4 regions of the Vreelandella gomseomensis genome follow, and region 1 is predicted to be linked to each of the others. Evidence: predicted binding sites of a transcription regulator. Region 1 holds the regulator's gene; each other region holds the start of a gene.
What was found. Region 1 encodes sigma-54, which starts transcription at its own class of promoters, with help from an activator protein. Its sites were predicted from a motif close to TGGCACNNNNNTTGCTNT; they were not measured.

Region 1 (4,385 bases):
AGATTTCCACATCACCCATATCCGCGATAACATGGGCATGAGCCTGTCCGGCGGCGAGCGCCGCCGCGTCGAGATTGCCCGGTCGCTGGCCACCGAGCCCGCGTTCATCCTGCTTGACGAGCCCTTCGCCGGCGTCGACCCTATTTCTGTCGGCGATATCAAGTCGATCATTCGCGCTTTGAAGGCACGTGACATCGGTGTGCTGATTACCGACCACAACGTGCGCGAGACGCTGGATATCTGCGACGTGGCCTACATCGTGGGCGACGGCCATATCATCGCCAGCGGCACGCCAAGCGCTATTCTTGACAATCAGGAAGTGCGCGACGTTTACCTAGGTGCTGATTTCCGTCTGTAAAGCTGTCAATGGCATATTTATTGCCTGTGGCATACTTATTGCACTTGCACCAAAACACAACACACACTAGGGTGGATGCTTTCCGATAACGAGTGGTTCTCAGATGGTCATGAAAGCTTCTCTTCAACTGCGGATCGGCACCCAGCTCACCATGACACCCCAGCTGCAGCAGGCCATTGCCCTGCTGCAGCTATCCACGCTCGATTTACGCCAGGAAATTCAGCAGGCCCTCGACGCCAACCCGATGCTCGAGCAGGAAGACGAGTTCAGCGAGCAGGCCACCAGCGAGCCCGAGGAAACCGAGTGGGCCGACAGCATCCCCACGGAGCTCTCCGTCGACAGCGACTGGTCGGATACCTACCAAGACATGGCAGGCAGCGGCAGCTCGAGCAGTGAGGGCCCGGACTTTGAACGCCAGGCGGCCGGGCAAAGCCTCCACGGCCATCTTCTGTGGCAGCTCGCCATGACCGATTTGAGCCGCCGCGAGCAGCTGGTCGCCGAAAGCCTGATCGACGCCCTGGATACGAACGGCTACTTGACCCAACCGCTCAACGATATCCGCGAGGGGTTGCGCGCCCAGGGCGTGGAAGGCCTCAGCCAGCGCGAGGTCGAAAGCATCCTCATGCGACTCCAGCAGTTCGAGCCCACCGGCGTGTTCGCTCGCGACCTGCGCGAATGCCTGATGCTGCAGCTTGCCGCCCTGCCCGACGACACCCCGCTGCTGATGCCTGCCCGGCGACTGGTTCGCCAGTTCCTGGAAGCCCTGAGCAAGAATGATCAGCGCCTGCTCAAACGGCGGCTCGGCCTGGACGAGGCGCAGCTCGATGAGGTCATCCAACTGATCAGGAGCCTGGATCCGCGTCCCGGCAGCGAGTACACCGTCACCGATGACAGCTACGTGATTCCCGACCTGGTGGTTCGTCACGATAGCGAGGGCTGGCACCTGGAGCTCAACCCGGAAGCGCTCCCCAAACTCCGGATTCAGCCCGATTACGCCAGCCTGATCAAACGCGCCGACAAGAGCCAGGACAACCAGTTTCTCAAGGACCATCTTCAGGAAGCCCGCTGGCTGATCAAGAGCCTGTCCAGCCGCAACGACACCCTGCTACGCGTCGGCCGCGAAATCGTCACCCGCCAGATCGACTTTCTGGAACGGGGTGAAGAAGCCATGAAGCCGCTGATCCTGGCCGACATCGCCGAGGCGGTCGAGATGCACGAATCGACGATTTCTCGGGTCACCACCCAGAAGTTCATCCACACGCCGCGGGGCATTTTCGAGCTTAAATACTTCTTTTCCAGCCAGATCAGCGGCCAGGACGGCGACAGCCATTCGAGCACCGCGATCCGGGCACGGCTGAAGAAGCTGATCCAGGAAGAGCCGCCCGGCAAACCCCTGTCAGACAGCCGCCTTGTCACCCTGCTCGAAGACGCCGGTGTCCACGTGGCGCGGCGTACCGTGGCCAAATATCGCGAAGGCATGGGTATCCCGTCCTCCAGCGAACGACGCCGTTTGCGTTAGAAAGACGGAAACTCGTCACAAGGGCTTTGCTTAACGGCAAAAAGGGTTACAATCGAAGGACAGTCCGACGGATAAGGAGTACGTCAATGCAAGTCAATATTACCGGTCATCATGTAGAACTGACTGACGCCTTGCGTGACTATGTCAACGAAAAGCTGGAACGCGTTGAGCGCCATTACGACAACATCACCACCGTGCAGGTCACGCTCTCGGTCGAGAAAGAGCGTCAACAGGCGGCCTGTACGCTGCACGCCGCCGGTGCCGACTTGCACGCCGAAGCCCTCGACAATGACATGTACGCAGCCATTGATGCACTGGCGGACAAAATTGATCGGCAACTCGTCAAGCACAAGGAAAAAGCACAAGCCCGCGCCCAGGGCGCAGGCGTGCGTTAATTCAATGACGTTAGCCACTATCCTCCCCCCGGAGCGCGTACTTTACGACGTGCCCGGGGGCAGCAAAAAACGGGTGCTGGAGTTTTTCAGCACCTTTATCGCGCAAAATATCCCCAGTCTCGACAGCCAGGAAGTGTTCAGCCGGCTGATCGGTCGAGAGCGCCTGGGCAGCACGGGGATCGGCAACGGCGTTGCCATTCCCCATGCCCGCAGCCCGCATTGCGAATCGCCTATCGCAGGCTTTTTAAAGCTCAACGAAGCGGTGGATTTCGACGCCATCGACGGCGATCCGGTCGATCTGGTGTTTGTCCTGCTGGTGCCCGAAGAAGCCGATGATACCCATCTGGCTCTGCTTGGTCAGGTCGCCTCGATCATGAACGATGCCGACACGCGCCAGCAGCTTCGCAAAACCGAGAGCCAACGGGAGCTGCTGGATCTCATCACGGCCAAGATACGCGACCAGGCTAACAGCCAGTAACCCGCTGGCGAGCCTGGCGGACACACAATGCGTTAACATCGCCATCTGGCTGATTACCCACGTCGCTTGAGCGCAAGCAAGAGAGCTTTCCATGCAACTCGTCATCATTAGTGGCCGCTCCGGGTCAGGCAAATCCATTGCCTTGCAGGCGCTGGAAGATCTAGGCTATTACGCCATTGATAACCTGCCAGCCATGCTTCTGGACGCGCTGATTGATGAGCTGCGTGAACAAGGGGGACGTACCCATCTGGCGGTGAGCATTGATGCGCGCAACCTGCCTGCGGCCCTCGCCGAGCTGCCCAAGCTTCTCGAGGCACTGCGTCAACGCACTATCAAGTGTCAGATCGTGTATCTGACCACCGATGCCCGCATACTGCTGGAACGCTACTCGGCCACCCGCCGGCGACATCCGCTGACTCGCAACAGCTCGCTGACGCTTGAAGAAGCCATCGATCAGGAAGAGCAGACGCTGCACCAAATACGCGACCTTGCCGATCTGACCATCGATACGTCTCGGCTTTCGGCCCACGACCTGCGCCGACGCATCACCGACCAGGTGGCCCACCAGCGGCGCGACCAGCTTACGCTGACTTTTGAGTCCTTTGGCTACAAGCGCGGCGTTCCCCTCGATGCGGACATTGTCTTCGATGTGCGCTGCCTGCCCAATCCCTACTGGGATCCCTCGCTGCGCTCGTCCACCGGTCGCGATGCCGATATCATTGCCTTTCTGGGCAACTACCCGCTGGTCGACGCCATGGCCAACGATATTCAGGCATGGCTTGAACGCTGGCTGCCTGAGTACCAGAACAGCCAGCGCAGCTACATGACCGTGGCAATCGGCTGTACCGGCGGGCAGCATCGCTCGGTTTACATGGTGGAACAGCTGGCCCAGCGCCTCATCCGGCATATGGATGAAGTGCAGCTACGCCACCGAGAGCTGGGCTTGCAGTACACGGTCAATGCTGCGCACTAAACGTTTACGCCTGGCGGAAGCCGGGTCATTATCCACCGCGACACCCCTAATAGCCAAAAGGAACCAGGGTGCCAGAACGTACACTTACCCTCACCAACCAGCGCGGGCTGCACGCGCGGGCTGCCACCAAACTCGTACAGTGCTGCCAGCAGTTCAACGCCAGCGTACGGGTCGTGAAACAGCAGCAGGAAGCCGATGCGGCCAATATCATGGCTCTCCTGATGCTGGCGGCGCCCTGCGGCACCGAGCTTTGCATCCGAGCCGAGGGCGATGACGCCGAACAGGCGCTGGAGGCGATCCAGGCGCTGTTCGACGCGCGCTTCGATGAGGACAAGTAAGCCTTAAAGACCCCTGCGCTAGCTGCCTAGCTGCCGGCGACGGTCATGCCATCGATAAGCCAGCTGCCGGAATGAATACTGCCCCGGCGGTCGATGTCATCGCCGACGCCCACCAGGCTCCCGAACATGCGCTCCAGGTTACCGGCGATGGTGAATTCCTCGATCGGGTATTGCACCACGCCGTCTTCTACCCAGAACCCAGCAGCGCCGCGCGAGTAGTCGCCGGTCACGCCATTGATGCCCTGCCCCATCAGCTCGGTCACCCAGACCCCGGTGCCCATTTGCGACAGCAGCGATGCATGACGGGTTAACGGCGCGGTAATG
Region 2 (4,385 bases), on a different contig from region 1:
GTAAGGATGTCCGGCGCGTGGCCGCCGCCTGCCCCCTCGGTGTGATAGGTGTGAATGCAGCGTTCTTTAAAGGCCCCCAGGGTGTCTTCCACAAAGCCCGACTCGTTCAGGGTATCGGTGTGAATGGCCACCTGAACATCGTAAACATCCGCCACGTTAAGGCAGTTGTTGATCGAGGCGGGTGTCGTGCCCCAGTCCTCGTGCAGTTTGAGGCCCATGGCACCTGCATTCAGCTGGGCTTCCAGCGACTCGGGCAGGCTGGCGTTACCCTTGCCCAGCAAGCCAATGTTCATGGGCATATCGTCCACCGCCTGGAGCATTTTGCCGATATGCCAGGCGCCAGGGGTACAGGTGGTGGCGTTGGTGCCGGTGGCCGGCCCCGTTCCGCCGCCGAGCATGGTGGTAATACCGCTCATCAGCGCTTCTTCCACCAGCTGCGGGCAAATGAAATGAATATGGGCATCCAGCGCCCCAGCGGTCAGAATCTTGCCTTCCCCGGAGATGATTTCGGTGCCGGGGCCAATCACGATCTCGACATCCGGCTGGGTATCCGGGTTACCGGCTTTGCCAATCGCGGCAATGCGGCCGTTTTGAATGCCCACGTCGGCCTTGACGATGCCCCACCAGTCCAAGATCAGCGCATTGGTGATGACCGTATCCATCACGGTGTCGTCGGCGCGCTGGCTTTGGCCCATGCCGTCGCGGATGACCTTGCCGCCGCCAAATTTCACTTCATCACCATAGTGGGTGGCGTCTTTTTCGACTTCGATCCACAGCTCGGTATCGCCCAGGCGCACGCGGTCGCCAACCGTGGGGCCGTACATATCGGCGTAGGCTTGCCGTGAGATTTTCATTTTGCCTCTCCTTCCAGCGCGCCCATGACATCGCCACGGAAACCGTAAATTTCGCGCTTGCCCACAAAGGGAATCAGCGTGACTTCGCGGGTCTGGCCGGGCTCAAAACGAATCGCCGTGCCAGCTGCGACGTCCAGCCGATAGCCCCGCGCCTTGTCACGATCAAACACCAAGGCCGGGTTGGCCTCGGCAAAATGGTAGTGGGAGCCGATCTGAATGGGTCGGTCGCCGGAATTGGCGACGTCGATGCTGATCCGCTCACGCCCCGCGCAAAGCTCGATATCACCTTCTTGTAACTGATACTGTCCTGGAATCATTGGGCCGGGAATCATGGCAGCCTCCTGCGTGCTGATAACTAGTTGATCGGGGTGTGGACGGTCACGAGTTTGGTGCCGTCGGGGAAAGTGGCTTCCACCTGCACCTCGTCGACCATCTCGGCCACCCCCTCCATCACGTCATCGCGGCTGAGAATCTCGCGACCAAAGCTCATCAAATCGGCCACGCTACGGCCATCGCGAGCGCCCTCCATGATCTCGAAGCTGATCAGCGCCACGGCTTCGGGGTAGTTGAGCTTCAGGCCGCGTGCTTTACGCCGCTCGGCCAGCTGCGCCGCAGAAAACAGCAGCAGCTTGTCTTTGTCTCTTGGGGTGAGTTCCATGGTGCCTCCTTGAAAATCAGGTCAGCCAGATTCGCGGTGTGTGGGCCTCGCACCCGATCCAACGGGGGCGCAGTACCTCCCAGGCCTGTTCGCATAGCGCCCAGGCTTCATTGCGGGCGTTGCCCAGGTAGCGCAGCAGCAATACGCCATGGCGAGCGGTGACCGCCCAGCGCGGGTGGTCGGGCAGCGCCTCGCGCAACGCCTCTATCGCCTCGCCGGTATCGGCGAGCCCCACCGCCCACAGCGTCGCCTGAACGGTGGCACCGCCCTGGCCCCACCGCCCGGTAAAACGTGGATGAGCAGGATCGAGCGGCTGACGCTCGAGCCATAACGGCCTGCCGTCCAGCGTCAAACGAAACTGCTGCTCGATGCGCCCGGTAAGATACGGCAGGTCGCTCGCGGGGCGCCCCAGCGCCATGACCTCCCAGCCCAGGCAGCGGGCACTGCCGTGAAGGTCAATCTGGGTATGCTGCTCACCTCTGGAACCATCAAAGGCGATGGTTTCCTGGGGTAGCCACTCAAGGATGGCGCCGTCCTCCACATCGAGTTGCGTGCGCTGGGTCCAGGCGACGCCCTGGCTGTCGGCTTTATACAGCTTGTTGGCCGCGGGCGTGGTGAGCAGCGCGTGGGCACCGCTCTCCACATGGGCGCTGATGACCAGCGCATCGCCGCTAACCAGCCCACCGGGCGGGTGCAACACATACACATGGCATGCCTGACCGCGACCTTCTGGATAGAAAGGCCGCTGCACGCGCAGCGGCCCCTGATGGCGGGCGTGAACCAAGCGCGTTGCGCCGCTGCGTGGCGCAAACCGCAACGCAAGCGACGCCGCCCAGTGGCGGCCCTGATCAAAACGGTGGCCAGAGGCAACCGGGGGGTTGGCGATATCGCATAGAATCATGGGGTGCTATCGCGTCCTTACAGTCAGCCTTTTACTAACCACTGCAATTTATGCGCCAAAATGGTGAAAAGCGGTGGCACCCCGACCTGGCGGAGATCTCAGTGGAAAGCCGAGGTGGTCATCAAAGGTTTATTGCACCAATAAGGAACATCCAAAGCTTTTAAAGCACCACAATGGCACGCCATGCGGATTTCCCTTCTGCCGTGCTGAACCGTCGCAACGACCGAGGCGCCGTCATGCCCGCCCAACTCAAAGCACTGGGCCGGCGAGGATAAATGACATCGCCAGATGCTGCTTGATCAGTGCCTTGGACAGCCCTCGCACCTTGTCAGCTTAGGCGATGTATCGCAGCTCACCACTATTGACGGCCACCTAGACCTCCTCAGTCCCTTTATGCGCCTTTTATCCGCTTGACATTGAGGTCATTGCGACACAGGATTAGCCAAGGCTATACTTGTTTCTTGACTGAAAAACCATCGAAAGATACACGGCTTTATCTACCATCCACCTCATGCCGAGCCTGGAGTCTAGTCATGGTCACAAAACATGCTGTGGTGCTATTGGCAACGCTGCCTTTAAGTTCGTTGGCAACGGCCGATGAAACACCCTTAAACGTGGTGGCAACGATTGGGATGATTGCCGATGTAGCGCAGGAAGTAGGCGGCGAATGCGTTAACGTGGAAGCCATGATGGGCCCCGGCGTAGACCCCCATCTGTATCAGGCAAGCGCTAGCGACGTGGCCTTGCTGCGAGGCGCCGACCACATTCTCTATTCAGGCTACTCATTGGAAGGACAGCTGGGGAGTGTGCTGGAGAATTTCTCGGCACGAACACCTACGCTTGCCGTGGCGCCCGCTTCCATTGATCCGGCGTCGTTGATCACCGCTCAGGATGTCTACGGGGTCGACCCGCACCTGTGGATGGATGTCTCTTTATGGGCCCAGACACTGCCCACCCTGAGCGATGCATTTAGCGAGGCACGCCCTGATTGCGCCACGACGATTGAAACCAATACCGAGCGTTATCAGGCTCAGTTGCTAGCCCTGCATGAGTGGGTTAAAGAGAGCATTGCCCGCATCCCCGAAGCGCAGCGTATTCTTGTCACCGCCCACGACGCGTTCAGCTACTTTGGCCGTGCCTATGACATTGAGGTGGAAGGGATTCAGGGCATCAGTACCGAAACCGAAACCGGGATCGCCGATATTCGTAGCATGGCAGATAGCGTCGTTGCCCATAACGTGCCTGCGGTATTTATCGAAAGCACGATCAACCCGCGCACCATTCAGGCAGTGATCGATGCGGCAAGGCAGCGCGGCCATGATGTGACCATCGGCGGCCAGCTTTACTCCGACGCCATGGGCGATGAAGGCACGGTAGATGGTACCTATATGGGCATGATCTACCGTAACACCCAGCACATTGTCGAGGCGCTAGGCGGTTCCTTGGCCCCGCTGCCAAAGGCACTGAATGACTGGGCCAGCGAGTGGCAACTCGCTCAATAAGCATTCGATAAGGTAGTGCATCCATGGCGACATCCGACCTTACAGACACCGCACTGAGCATTAAAAACCTGACGGTGAGCTACCATAACCAGCCCGTGCTTTGGGATATCGATCTGGATATCCCCGCCGGTGTCATGGCCGGCATTGTCGGCCCTAACGGGGCGGGCAAGAGCACGTTGATCAAAAGCCTGCTTGGGCTGGTGCCGTCGTTGTCAGGCGAGGTGATGGTGCATGGGCGGCCCTACGCCACGCAGCGTAAACGGGTGGGCTACGTGCCACAGCGCTCAAGCGTTGACTGGGATTTTCCCACCACGGCACTGGATGTGGTCACCATGGGGCTTTACGGGCGTCTAGGTTGGCTCAGAAGACCGGGGCGAAAAGAGCGCCACGAGGCGCAGGAAGCACTTGAGATGGTCGGTATGAGCGCAATGGCTGAGCGCCAGATCAGCCAGCTCTCAGGTGGCCAGCAG
Region 3 (4,385 bases), on a different contig from region 1:
CCATGCGCAAATAGCCATCGTTGGGTCGATAAACAGCAAGCCCCGAGCGAGCGCTCTCGACCGGCGAAATGCCAAACATATCCTCGGTCCAGTCGTCGCTGCTGTAGGTCAGCTCCGGGCCCACGGAAAAGGCCATCTGTTCGGACAGCATGGTCTGCCAGCTGGCCTTGAGCTCGGCGTCATAGCCGTCTATATCGCCGCCCAACGGGGTTCGAGTCGCCGCCTCCAGCCCCCAGGGGCCGTCTGAATAGCGGGCGCGAACCCCCAGCGCTGCTGCGTCATCCACTTTGTCCAACCCGCTAAGCTCGCCGTCGTTGTCACGTCCTGACAGGTAGCTGATGAACGGGGACACTTCCCAGTTGCCCTGGCGGAACAGGTTCAAGCCGATCCCGTCGCGCACGCTGGCATAGAAGGTATCGCCATAGGTGACGCTGACGCTCGGCCAGGCGCGGGTTTCGTGGTCGTCGCTACCCAGATATTCGGGCACGCTGAACACACCGGCGCCAACGCTTCCTTCCCACTGCGCGAAAGCGCTGCCTGAAGCAACCACGAGTAACGTGGATAATGCAGCTGCACGCCCCAGCGGGCGGAACCTGCGCGATGCTGAAAGTGGCATAGCCAATAGTCTCGATGTCATGGTGGAGCCCAATACTCTAGTGGCGGCAGGAAGCAATACCTTTGACAATCCCAGGCCGTCTTCCTTGACGCTAGCGTTTGACGGGCCAGCCGCCATCACCGTGATGGGCTGGGGCTGGATCGTCGGGAATCATGGCGCCAAAGCGCGACATAACATACATTAATGAATGTAAACTAGCACTCGCTCCGGATCTCGTCAATTTAACTTCTACCCGGTTGCCAATGTTTGTACAAGAATTATTCAACGCCCGGTGCCAGCACCTGGGAAGCCTGAGCCAAAGGGGTGCAATGCCCGCTGTCCAAGACACCGAGTCATCCAACGAAAAGTGCCACCAGATCGCGGCCTGCCCGCCTGAAGGCCTTGATGCTTTATGACGGGGCACTTGCAGATTTAGGCGCCGCTGCATGGTGCAGAATTACGCCGCCCATCGTATAAGCCTTATATAAGCGCCCACCTCCCGACACCCTATGGATGGCCGGCGAACTATTTAACGTACTGATATAGAGGAATTTAAAAGTCAGTCACTCGCTTTATCCGCTAGTTGGCATAGCAAATGCAACCGTCTGCAGGCGAGAAAGTGCCTGCGATATCCAGATTAGGCCAAAGGATTAGCACTGGACTATTTAACGCGGCGTTAATGAACCGAAATGACGAAGGAAAACCTCTCTATGTCATATCTAATGCCCAGTGAATTCGTCACTAAGCTGGTCGACCAGGGTGAAGCCAAGGTGTATATGGGCACCCGGGACACGCTTATTCGCGCCTTCATGGCCGGGGCGACCCTCGCACTGGCGGTTATCTTTGCCATCACCATCGCGACGCAGACCGGCAATTTCCTGATTGGCGCCCTGCTCTTCCCCGTTGGCTTTGTCATGCTCTATCTGATGGGCTACGACCTGCTCACCGGGGTATTCACCCTGGTGCCGATCGCCTGGCTCGACAAACGCCCCGGCGTCACGCTGCCGCGCATGCTGAAGTGCTGGGGATTGGTGGGGCTCGGCAACCTTGGGGGCGCACTATTCATTGCCACCTTCGGCTACCTGAACTTCACCATGGGCGGCACCGAGGAAATCAACGCCGTCGGCCAGACGATGATGTCCGTCGGTGAAAGCCGCACCGTGGGCTACCAGGATGCGGGACTTGCCGGCTGGATCGTGCTGTTCATGCGGGGCATGTTCTGCAACTGGATGGTCTCAATGGGCGTAGTGGGTGCCGCGATTTCCACCACGGTTTCCGGCAAGATCATGGCCATGTGGATGCCGATCATCGTGTTCTTCTATCTCGGCTTCGAGCACTCCGTGGTCAACATGTTCCTGTTCCCGATCGGCCTGATGATGGGCGCCGACTTCACCCTGTACCAGTACATCATGTGGAACGAAATTCCCACGGTGCTGGGTAACCTGGTGGGTGGGCTGACCCTGGTAGGTCTGGTGCTCTACACCACCCACGTGCGTACCCAGCCCAAAAAGAACCTGTCTTGAACGTCGCCCTGTCGGCAATCAAAGGGCTCCATCGGCCCTCCACTTCAGAGGAGAACCCTCATGGATAAGCTTGAAATGCGCCACACCCTGCTTGCCGCCAAAGCGCGCAAGAAAATGAGCTGGGACGATATTGCCAGCGCCGTGGGAATGTCGCCGGTATGGGTGGCCTCGGCCTGCTACGGCATGAACAGCGCCAGCCCCGATATCGCCAAGAAGATCTGCACGACACTGGACGTGGATGGCGACATCGCCGAGGCTCTGGTGGCCTTCCCCACCAAGGTGTGGGACGAAGCCATTCCCCAGGACCCCTTCATCTATCGTCTTTATGAAGTGGTCGGCGTGTATGGAGAAACACTCAAGGACGTGGTGCAGGAGCAGTTTGGCGACGGCATCATGAGCGCGATCGATTTCACCATGGAAGTGGATAAGGTCGAGGACCCCAAAGGCGACCGCGTACTGCTGACCCTCAACGGCAAGTTCCTGCCCTACAAGTCCTGGTAAGTCTCAAGCGTGGCGATGCTGCGCTCCACGCCGCTGCGAAAGCTCGTGCCAAATAGCAGAACGTGGTTGAGCAGCGGATACAGCTGGAATAACGCCTCACGCCTCGGCCAATCGGTCGGGGCGTCGCCGTTCCAGTAGGCCTCGAAAAAAGTGTCATCCAGTGAGCCAAAGAGGGTCAACATGGCGATATCGACTTCCGGGTAGTGCCGGTAGATCGCCGGGTCGATGATGGCCGGACCGCTGGGGGTATAAAGCACATTGCCGTACCACAGATCGCCGTGCACCAGACTTGCGGGCCGGTTGGGCAGCCAGTCTGCAAGCGTATGGGCCTGACGCACGATGCGCTCGAAAAGCGACTTGTCGATCAGGCCACGCTGATAGCAGGCCTCACCGAGCGGCAATAGCCGCCGCTCGCGCTGGAAGGCACGCCCATCGCCAAGCGGCGCATTGGGCTGAGGGGTTCGGCCACAGGCGTTGTCCCAGTGCCAGCCATGCTGCTCGGCCACACTCGAATGCAGCTCTTTCAGGCCTTCGCCCAGTGCGGCATCATCGCGCTTGCCGGACGTATCCAGCGCTTCCATCACCAGCCAGCCGTCCGCCAGCCCCAGGACCTGAGGCACCACCAATCGGGTGCACGCCCCTCTTAGCGCCCGCAAGGCTTCGGCTTCGCCGCGCAGCTGATCTGCCTCATCGTGCTTGACGACGACGCTTCCCTGGTCGGTATCCAGTTGGTAAACGGCGGCGATATCGCCGCCACTCAACGGCTGCAACCCACCCTTGGGGGTTAAACCGGACGATTCGAGTAACGCGGTTAGGGCTGACTCCATCAACCTGCTCCTGAGCGCTGAATGTCAATCCATTGTGCCTGGCGGTTATGGCCTGCGTCGACTCATCCCAGGCGCTGATCAATCAGCGTTTCAAGCTCGAGCTGGTCGTCGTGGAAACGACGAATCCCTTCCGCCAGCTTGTCGTTGGCCATGGGATCCTGATTATGGCCCCAGCGGAAGTCGGCTTCGCTGAGCGCGGGAAACGGCTTACCGTTGCCGCCTGGCGATGCAATCTGTGGGGCCACCTCGCCGTCTGCCGATGCCAGCTCTTCGAGAAGGGCCGGGGAAATCGTCAGCCGCGGGCAGCCTGCCAACGCCAGCACCTGGCCGGTGGTGCGGAAACTGGCGCCCATCACGACGGTCTCGTAGCCGCCCTGATTAGCGCGTTCACAAACACCACGCACGAACAGAACACCCGGGTCGTTTTCTGGTGTGTAGTCATTGCCGGTGGCGTTCTTGTACCAGTCGGTCACGCGCCCCACGAAGGGCGAGATAAGAAACACGCCCGCATCAAAACAGGCTTGCGCCTGGGCATCGCTGAACAGCAGCGTCAGGTTGCACTGAATGCCTTCGCGCTCGAGCACCTCGGCGGCGCGAATGCCCTCCCAGGTGGACGCCAGCTTGATCAGCACGCGATCGCGGCCAACGCCTCGGGCTTCATAAAGCTCGATCAACTCGTGGGCCTTGGCGATGCTCGCCTGGGTGTCAAACGACAGCCGGGCCGCCACTTCGGTGGACACACGCCCCGGCACCACGGCGGCAATTTCGCTGCCTACCGCCACCGCCAACCGGTCAACGGCGTGGGGCACCTGCTGCTCGCGCGCTCCGCCGGCGGCTTTCACCTGGCTCAGTTCTTCGTCGATCATCGCCTGATAGCCCGGCAGGCTGAACGCCTTGAGCAATAGCGACGGATTGGTGGTGGCGTCCTGCGGCTGGTAG
Region 4 (4,385 bases), on a different contig from region 1:
AGAAAACCGGCAGGCGTTTGCCGGTGGCTTCATGGCGACGTTTATTCCAGACAATCAGCGCGATACTGGCAACGACCGCCACCACAAAAGTGGCAGGAATCAGTCCGAAGCCTGACTCGAACAGCGGCTGGGGCAGGTAGAGCCCGCGCACATTGAGAAAGATGGCCTCGCCGAACGCCATGCTTTCCCGGGCGCTGGGCAGTGCCCGCAGTACCGCGAAGTACCAGAAGAAAATCTGCAACAGCAGCGGAATATTACGGAAGGTTTCGATGTAGGCATTGGCTAGCCTGGCAATCAGCCAGTTGGGCGATAGCCGCGCGATGCCAACAATAAAACCGATAATCGAGGCGGCCAATACCCCCAAACCACCGACCAACAGCGTGTTGAGCAAGCCAATCACGAAGGTGCGGCCGTAGGTGCTTTGCGAGGAGTACTCGATCAAGGTCTGGCCAATACCGAAGCCGGCTGTGTTGTTCAGAAAGCCAAAGCCAGTGGTGATACCACGAGCCTCCAGGTTGGCTTGGGTATTGCCGATGATATAGATCAGGAACGCCGCGACAACGGCGACGAGAATGATCTGGAAAATAAGCGCGCGCTTAGCGCGATCTCGCCAGAACGGCGGCTTTTGGCCGGCGGGGCGAGTGACGGGGCGTACGGACATGGGTGGCGTCTCCGCTGTACGGAAGGTCAATCAAGTGGCCCGCCGGTGCCCAGGAAAAGGGGCGGCGGGCCGGGGTCAAGCGAGACGCTTAGCGAATCGGGGGGGCGTACTGGAAGCCACCTTCGTTCCACAGGGCGTTGACACCGCGCTCGATTTCCAGCGGGGAATCCATGCCCACGTTACGGTCAAAGCTTTGGCCGTAGTTACCAACCTGGCTGATGATGTTGTAAGCCCAGTCGGCTTCCAGGCCCATTCCTTCGCCGTAGTTGCCGTCCTCACCCAGCAAACGTGCGATGTTGGGATCTTCGGATGCCAGCATATCGTCAACGTTATCACTGGTGACGCCGTATTCTTCCGCGTTGATCATCGCGAACAGCGACCACTTCACGATGTTGAACCAGGTGTCATCGCCCTGGCGAACAACGGGGCCGAGCGGCTCCTTGGAGATAACGTCGGAAAGGATCATCGACGCCTCAGGATCGTCCAACTGGATGCGCAGGGCGGCCAGTTGAGAGGTGTCAGACGTCAGCACGTCACAGCGGCCGGCCTGGTAGCCACCCACGGTCTGCTCGGAGGTATCAAATACGATAGGGTTGAATTCCATGTCGTTAGCACGGAAGTAGTCGGCCAGGTTCAGCTCGGTGGTGGTGCCGGACTGGATACAGATAGAGGCACCGTTCAGCTCGTCAGCACCGGTAATGCCCAGGTCACGGGACACCATGAAGCCCTGGCCGTCGTAGAAGGTCACGCCGGTGAAGTTCAGGCCCAGGGTGGTATCGCGGGTGGTGGTCCAGGTGGTGTTACGCGACAGCACGTCGACTTCGCCTGACTGAAGCGCCGTGAAACGCTCGACGGCGTTCAGTGAGATGTAGTTAACGGCGTCTGCGTCGCCGAGCACCGCAGCGGCCACCGCGCGGCAGACATCAACGTCAATCCCCTGCCAGTTGCCATCGTCGTCCGGCGCGGAGAAGCCCGGTAGACCGTCACTCACGCCGCACTGGACGGCGCCGCGCTCCATGGTGTCTTCCAGGGTATCGGCCTGGGCGGTGGACATGCCTACAAGCGTCAGGGAGCCGGCCGAAGCCAGCAGCGCCAGGTGTTTTTTATTGAACATTTATGTCCCCTCGAATCAATTGGAATCGTTATACATGCCGAAGCATGCCATCTAACCTAGCAAGGAAGATGCCAACAGGGGTACTGGCGGGAATTCAGCGCTTTTCAACGCTAGTCAACGACATTGAGACGAACGTCTAGGTGCAAAAAACACGGCTCTCGACTTTGCCTGCACCGTTGTGGCGCAGGCAAAGCGGGCGGCCATCTAAAACGGACGTTTGGCGGGGTTACTCGGCCGCGAACGCCTTACGCATGAAAGGGGGAAGCACTAGTGCGCCGCGGTGAGCGTCAACGCTGTAGTACTCGAGCGGCATGGCGTGATTGGCGGCTGCCTGCTCGCGAAACGCGTTAACATCGGTAGCCTTGCCGGCCAGGGTGACGCTCCACCAGCCAGACGGATACACCGGCTGGGGGAAAGGCAGCGTGGCGACGCTGTCAAAGCCCGCTTTCTGCATGTCACGGCGTAGCTCGCGAATGATCGTGCCGCTGTGATAAAGCGGTGATTCGCTTTGCTGGACCATGACGCCGCCGGGTTTCAGGACGCGGTGGCAGCGCTTCAAGAAGTCGGTCTTGAACAGCCCTTCGGCGGGGCCCACCGGGTCGGTGGAATCGATGATCAGCACGTCGATGCTCTCATCACCGGCATCGTCGACCCATTTGACGCCGTCGGCGAACAGCAACTCGGCGCGCGGGTCGTCATTCGAGGCGACTAACGACGGGAAAAAGCGTTCCGAGGCCTTGGTGACTTCTTCGTCGATGTCGATCTGGGTGACGTGCTCAACCCCAGGGTGGCGCAGCACTTCCTTGAGGGTGCCGCAGTCGCCGCCGCCGATAATGACAACGCGTTTGGGATCCTGATGGGTGAACAGCGCCGGGTGGGCAATCATCTCGTGATACAGAAAATTGTCCCGGTCGGTCAGCATCACGCAGCCGTCCAGCACCATCAGGTTGCCGTAGGTCTCGGTGGCGTAGACTTCCAGGTGCTGGTAAGGGCTTTGCACATCGTGCAGCTTTTCCGAAACTTTCAGCGCGAAAGCGCTGCCGTGGCTGTCGAATACCTCGGTAAACCACTGGTCGGCGTGATATTCGCTCATGACGATGCTCCTGGACACGCAGCGTTCGATTGAGTGGCAATGCCCTGGTGATACTGCGGGCTCAGGTCGTGCAGCGCCTCCATGAAGGCGGTAACGTGATCGGGGTCGGTAAACTGGCTGATGCCGTGGCCCAGGTTAAACACGTGGCCGGGCCCGTGGCCGTAGCTTTCCAGCACGCGGGCCACTTCGGCGCGAATGGCGGAGGGGCGGGCAAACAGCACGTTGGGGTCCAGGTTGCCCTGCAGCGCGACCTTGTGGCCGACCCGGGCGCGGGCGTCGGAAAGCTCGGTGGACCAGTCGATCCCCAGGGCATCGGCACCGGCGCAGGCGCTGTGTTCGAGCCACTGGCCGCCGTTCTTGGTGAACAGGATGACCGGCACGCGGCGCCCGTCGTGCTCGCGGATCAGCCCGGCAACAATCTGCTCCATGTAGCGCAGCGAGAATTCCAGGTACGCCGGGGTGGTCAGTGCGCCGCCCCAGGTATCAAAAATCTGCACCGCCTGGGCGCCCGCGCGAATCTGCGCGTTGAGGTAGTCGGTCACCGCGTGCGCCAGGGTGTCCAGCAGCTGGTGCATGGCGTCCGGCGTATCGTAGAGCATGGTCTTCAGGTGACGGAAATCCTTGCTGGAACTGCCCTCGACCATGTAAGTGGCCAGCGTCCAGGGGCTCCCCGAGAAGCCGATCAGCGGCATGCGGCCGTTCAGCTCGCGCCGAATGGTGGACACCGCGCGCATCACGTAATCCAGGTCGCGCTCGGCGTCGGGGACGCTCAGCGCGGCGACTTCTTCCGGCGTGCGCACGGTCTTTCTGAATTTGGGGCCTTCGCCGGTTTCGAAATAAAGCCCCAGCCCCATAGCGTCGGGGATGGTCAAAATATCCGAAAACAGAATGGCGGCATCCAGCGGATAGCGCTCAAGCGGCTGAAGCGTCACCTCACAGGCCAGGTCATGGTTGCGGCACAGATCCATGAAACTGCCGGCGTCGGCCCGGCAGGCACGGTATTCCGGCAGGTAGCGGCCGGCCTGGCGCATCATCCACACCGGAGTGCGGTCAACGGGCTTTCGAGCCAGCGCGCGAAGAAAACGATCGTTTTGCAAAGGTGTGGGAGTCATAGACACTTGCTCTTGAGAAATTTGCCCGCATTGTAGAGGAGCTATTGTACTTGAAGATAGGCCGCCGGGCGGGCGCAAACGTTGGCAAAAATCGTCGCACCCTGACAAGTTTCTCGACGTTTCCCCGTTAACCTAATCGTGAGCTGGTCTTCGCTTCCTGCTAAACTAGCTGCCCACTTTGCCAACACTGGTGTGATTAACTGGTTTGGTTAATCAGCGAGGTAACCTGTGACCATACGCTTCATTGCCGCTTCCCGGCTGCCCACGCCCTGGGCCACGTTCACCATGCATGGTTTCGAAGACGAAGCCACGGGCAAGGATCATATCGCCTTGACGTTGGGCGATGTGACCGGCGATGAACCGGTACTCGGGCGCGTGCACTCGGAGTGCCTGACGGGCGATTCG

Region 2: a site for sigma-54 is predicted at 2,454-2,471, ahead of QC815_RS04145 (urease accessory protein UreD). Genes of this name have one in related genera too.
Region 3: a site for sigma-54 is predicted at 1,180-1,197, ahead of QC815_RS16650 (formate/nitrite transporter family protein). Genes of this name have one in related genera too.
Region 4: a site for sigma-54 is predicted at 1,832-1,849, ahead of QC815_RS04330 (amino acid ABC transporter substrate-binding protein). Genes of this name have one in related genera too.

Annotation. Positions count from the first base shown of each region.
Region 1 is NZ_JARWAI010000002.1:215,504-219,888, reverse strand. Features, by position in the region: gene lptB (LPS export ABC transporter ATP-binding protein) at 1-358, shown strand, start outside; gene QC815_RS03140 (RNA polymerase factor sigma-54) at 462-1,877, shown strand; gene hpf (ribosome hibernation-promoting factor, HPF/YfiA family) at 1,964-2,272, shown strand; gene QC815_RS03130 (PTS sugar transporter subunit IIA) at 2,277-2,750, shown strand; gene rapZ (RNase adapter RapZ) at 2,842-3,723, shown strand; gene QC815_RS03120 (HPr family phosphocarrier protein) at 3,792-4,061, shown strand; gene pmbA (metalloprotease PmbA) at 4,088-4,385, opposite strand, start outside.
Region 2 is NZ_JARWAI010000003.1:9,456-13,840, forward strand. Features, by position in the region: gene ureC (urease subunit alpha) at 1-854, opposite strand, end outside; gene QC815_RS04135 (urease subunit beta) at 851-1,171, opposite strand; gene ureA (urease subunit gamma) at 1,210-1,512, opposite strand; gene QC815_RS04145 (urease accessory protein UreD) at 1,529-2,413, opposite strand; gene QC815_RS04150 (metal ABC transporter solute-binding protein, Zn/Mn family) at 2,947-3,915, shown strand; gene QC815_RS04155 (metal ABC transporter ATP-binding protein) at 3,939-4,385, shown strand, end outside.
Region 3 is NZ_JARWAI010000015.1:53,199-57,583, reverse strand. Features, by position in the region: gene QC815_RS16655 (MipA/OmpV family protein) at 1-616, opposite strand, end outside; gene QC815_RS16650 (formate/nitrite transporter family protein) at 1,306-2,118, shown strand; gene cynS (cyanase) at 2,179-2,619, shown strand; gene QC815_RS16640 (fructosamine kinase family protein) at 2,604-3,446, opposite strand; gene tal (transaldolase) at 3,509-4,385, opposite strand, start outside.
Region 4 is NZ_JARWAI010000003.1:47,440-51,824, reverse strand. Features, by position in the region: gene QC815_RS04335 (amino acid ABC transporter permease) at 1-661, opposite strand, end outside; gene QC815_RS04330 (amino acid ABC transporter substrate-binding protein) at 750-1,775, opposite strand; gene speE (polyamine aminopropyltransferase) at 2,002-2,868, opposite strand; gene hemE (uroporphyrinogen decarboxylase) at 2,865-3,980, opposite strand; gene ribA (GTP cyclohydrolase II) at 4,209-4,385, shown strand, end outside.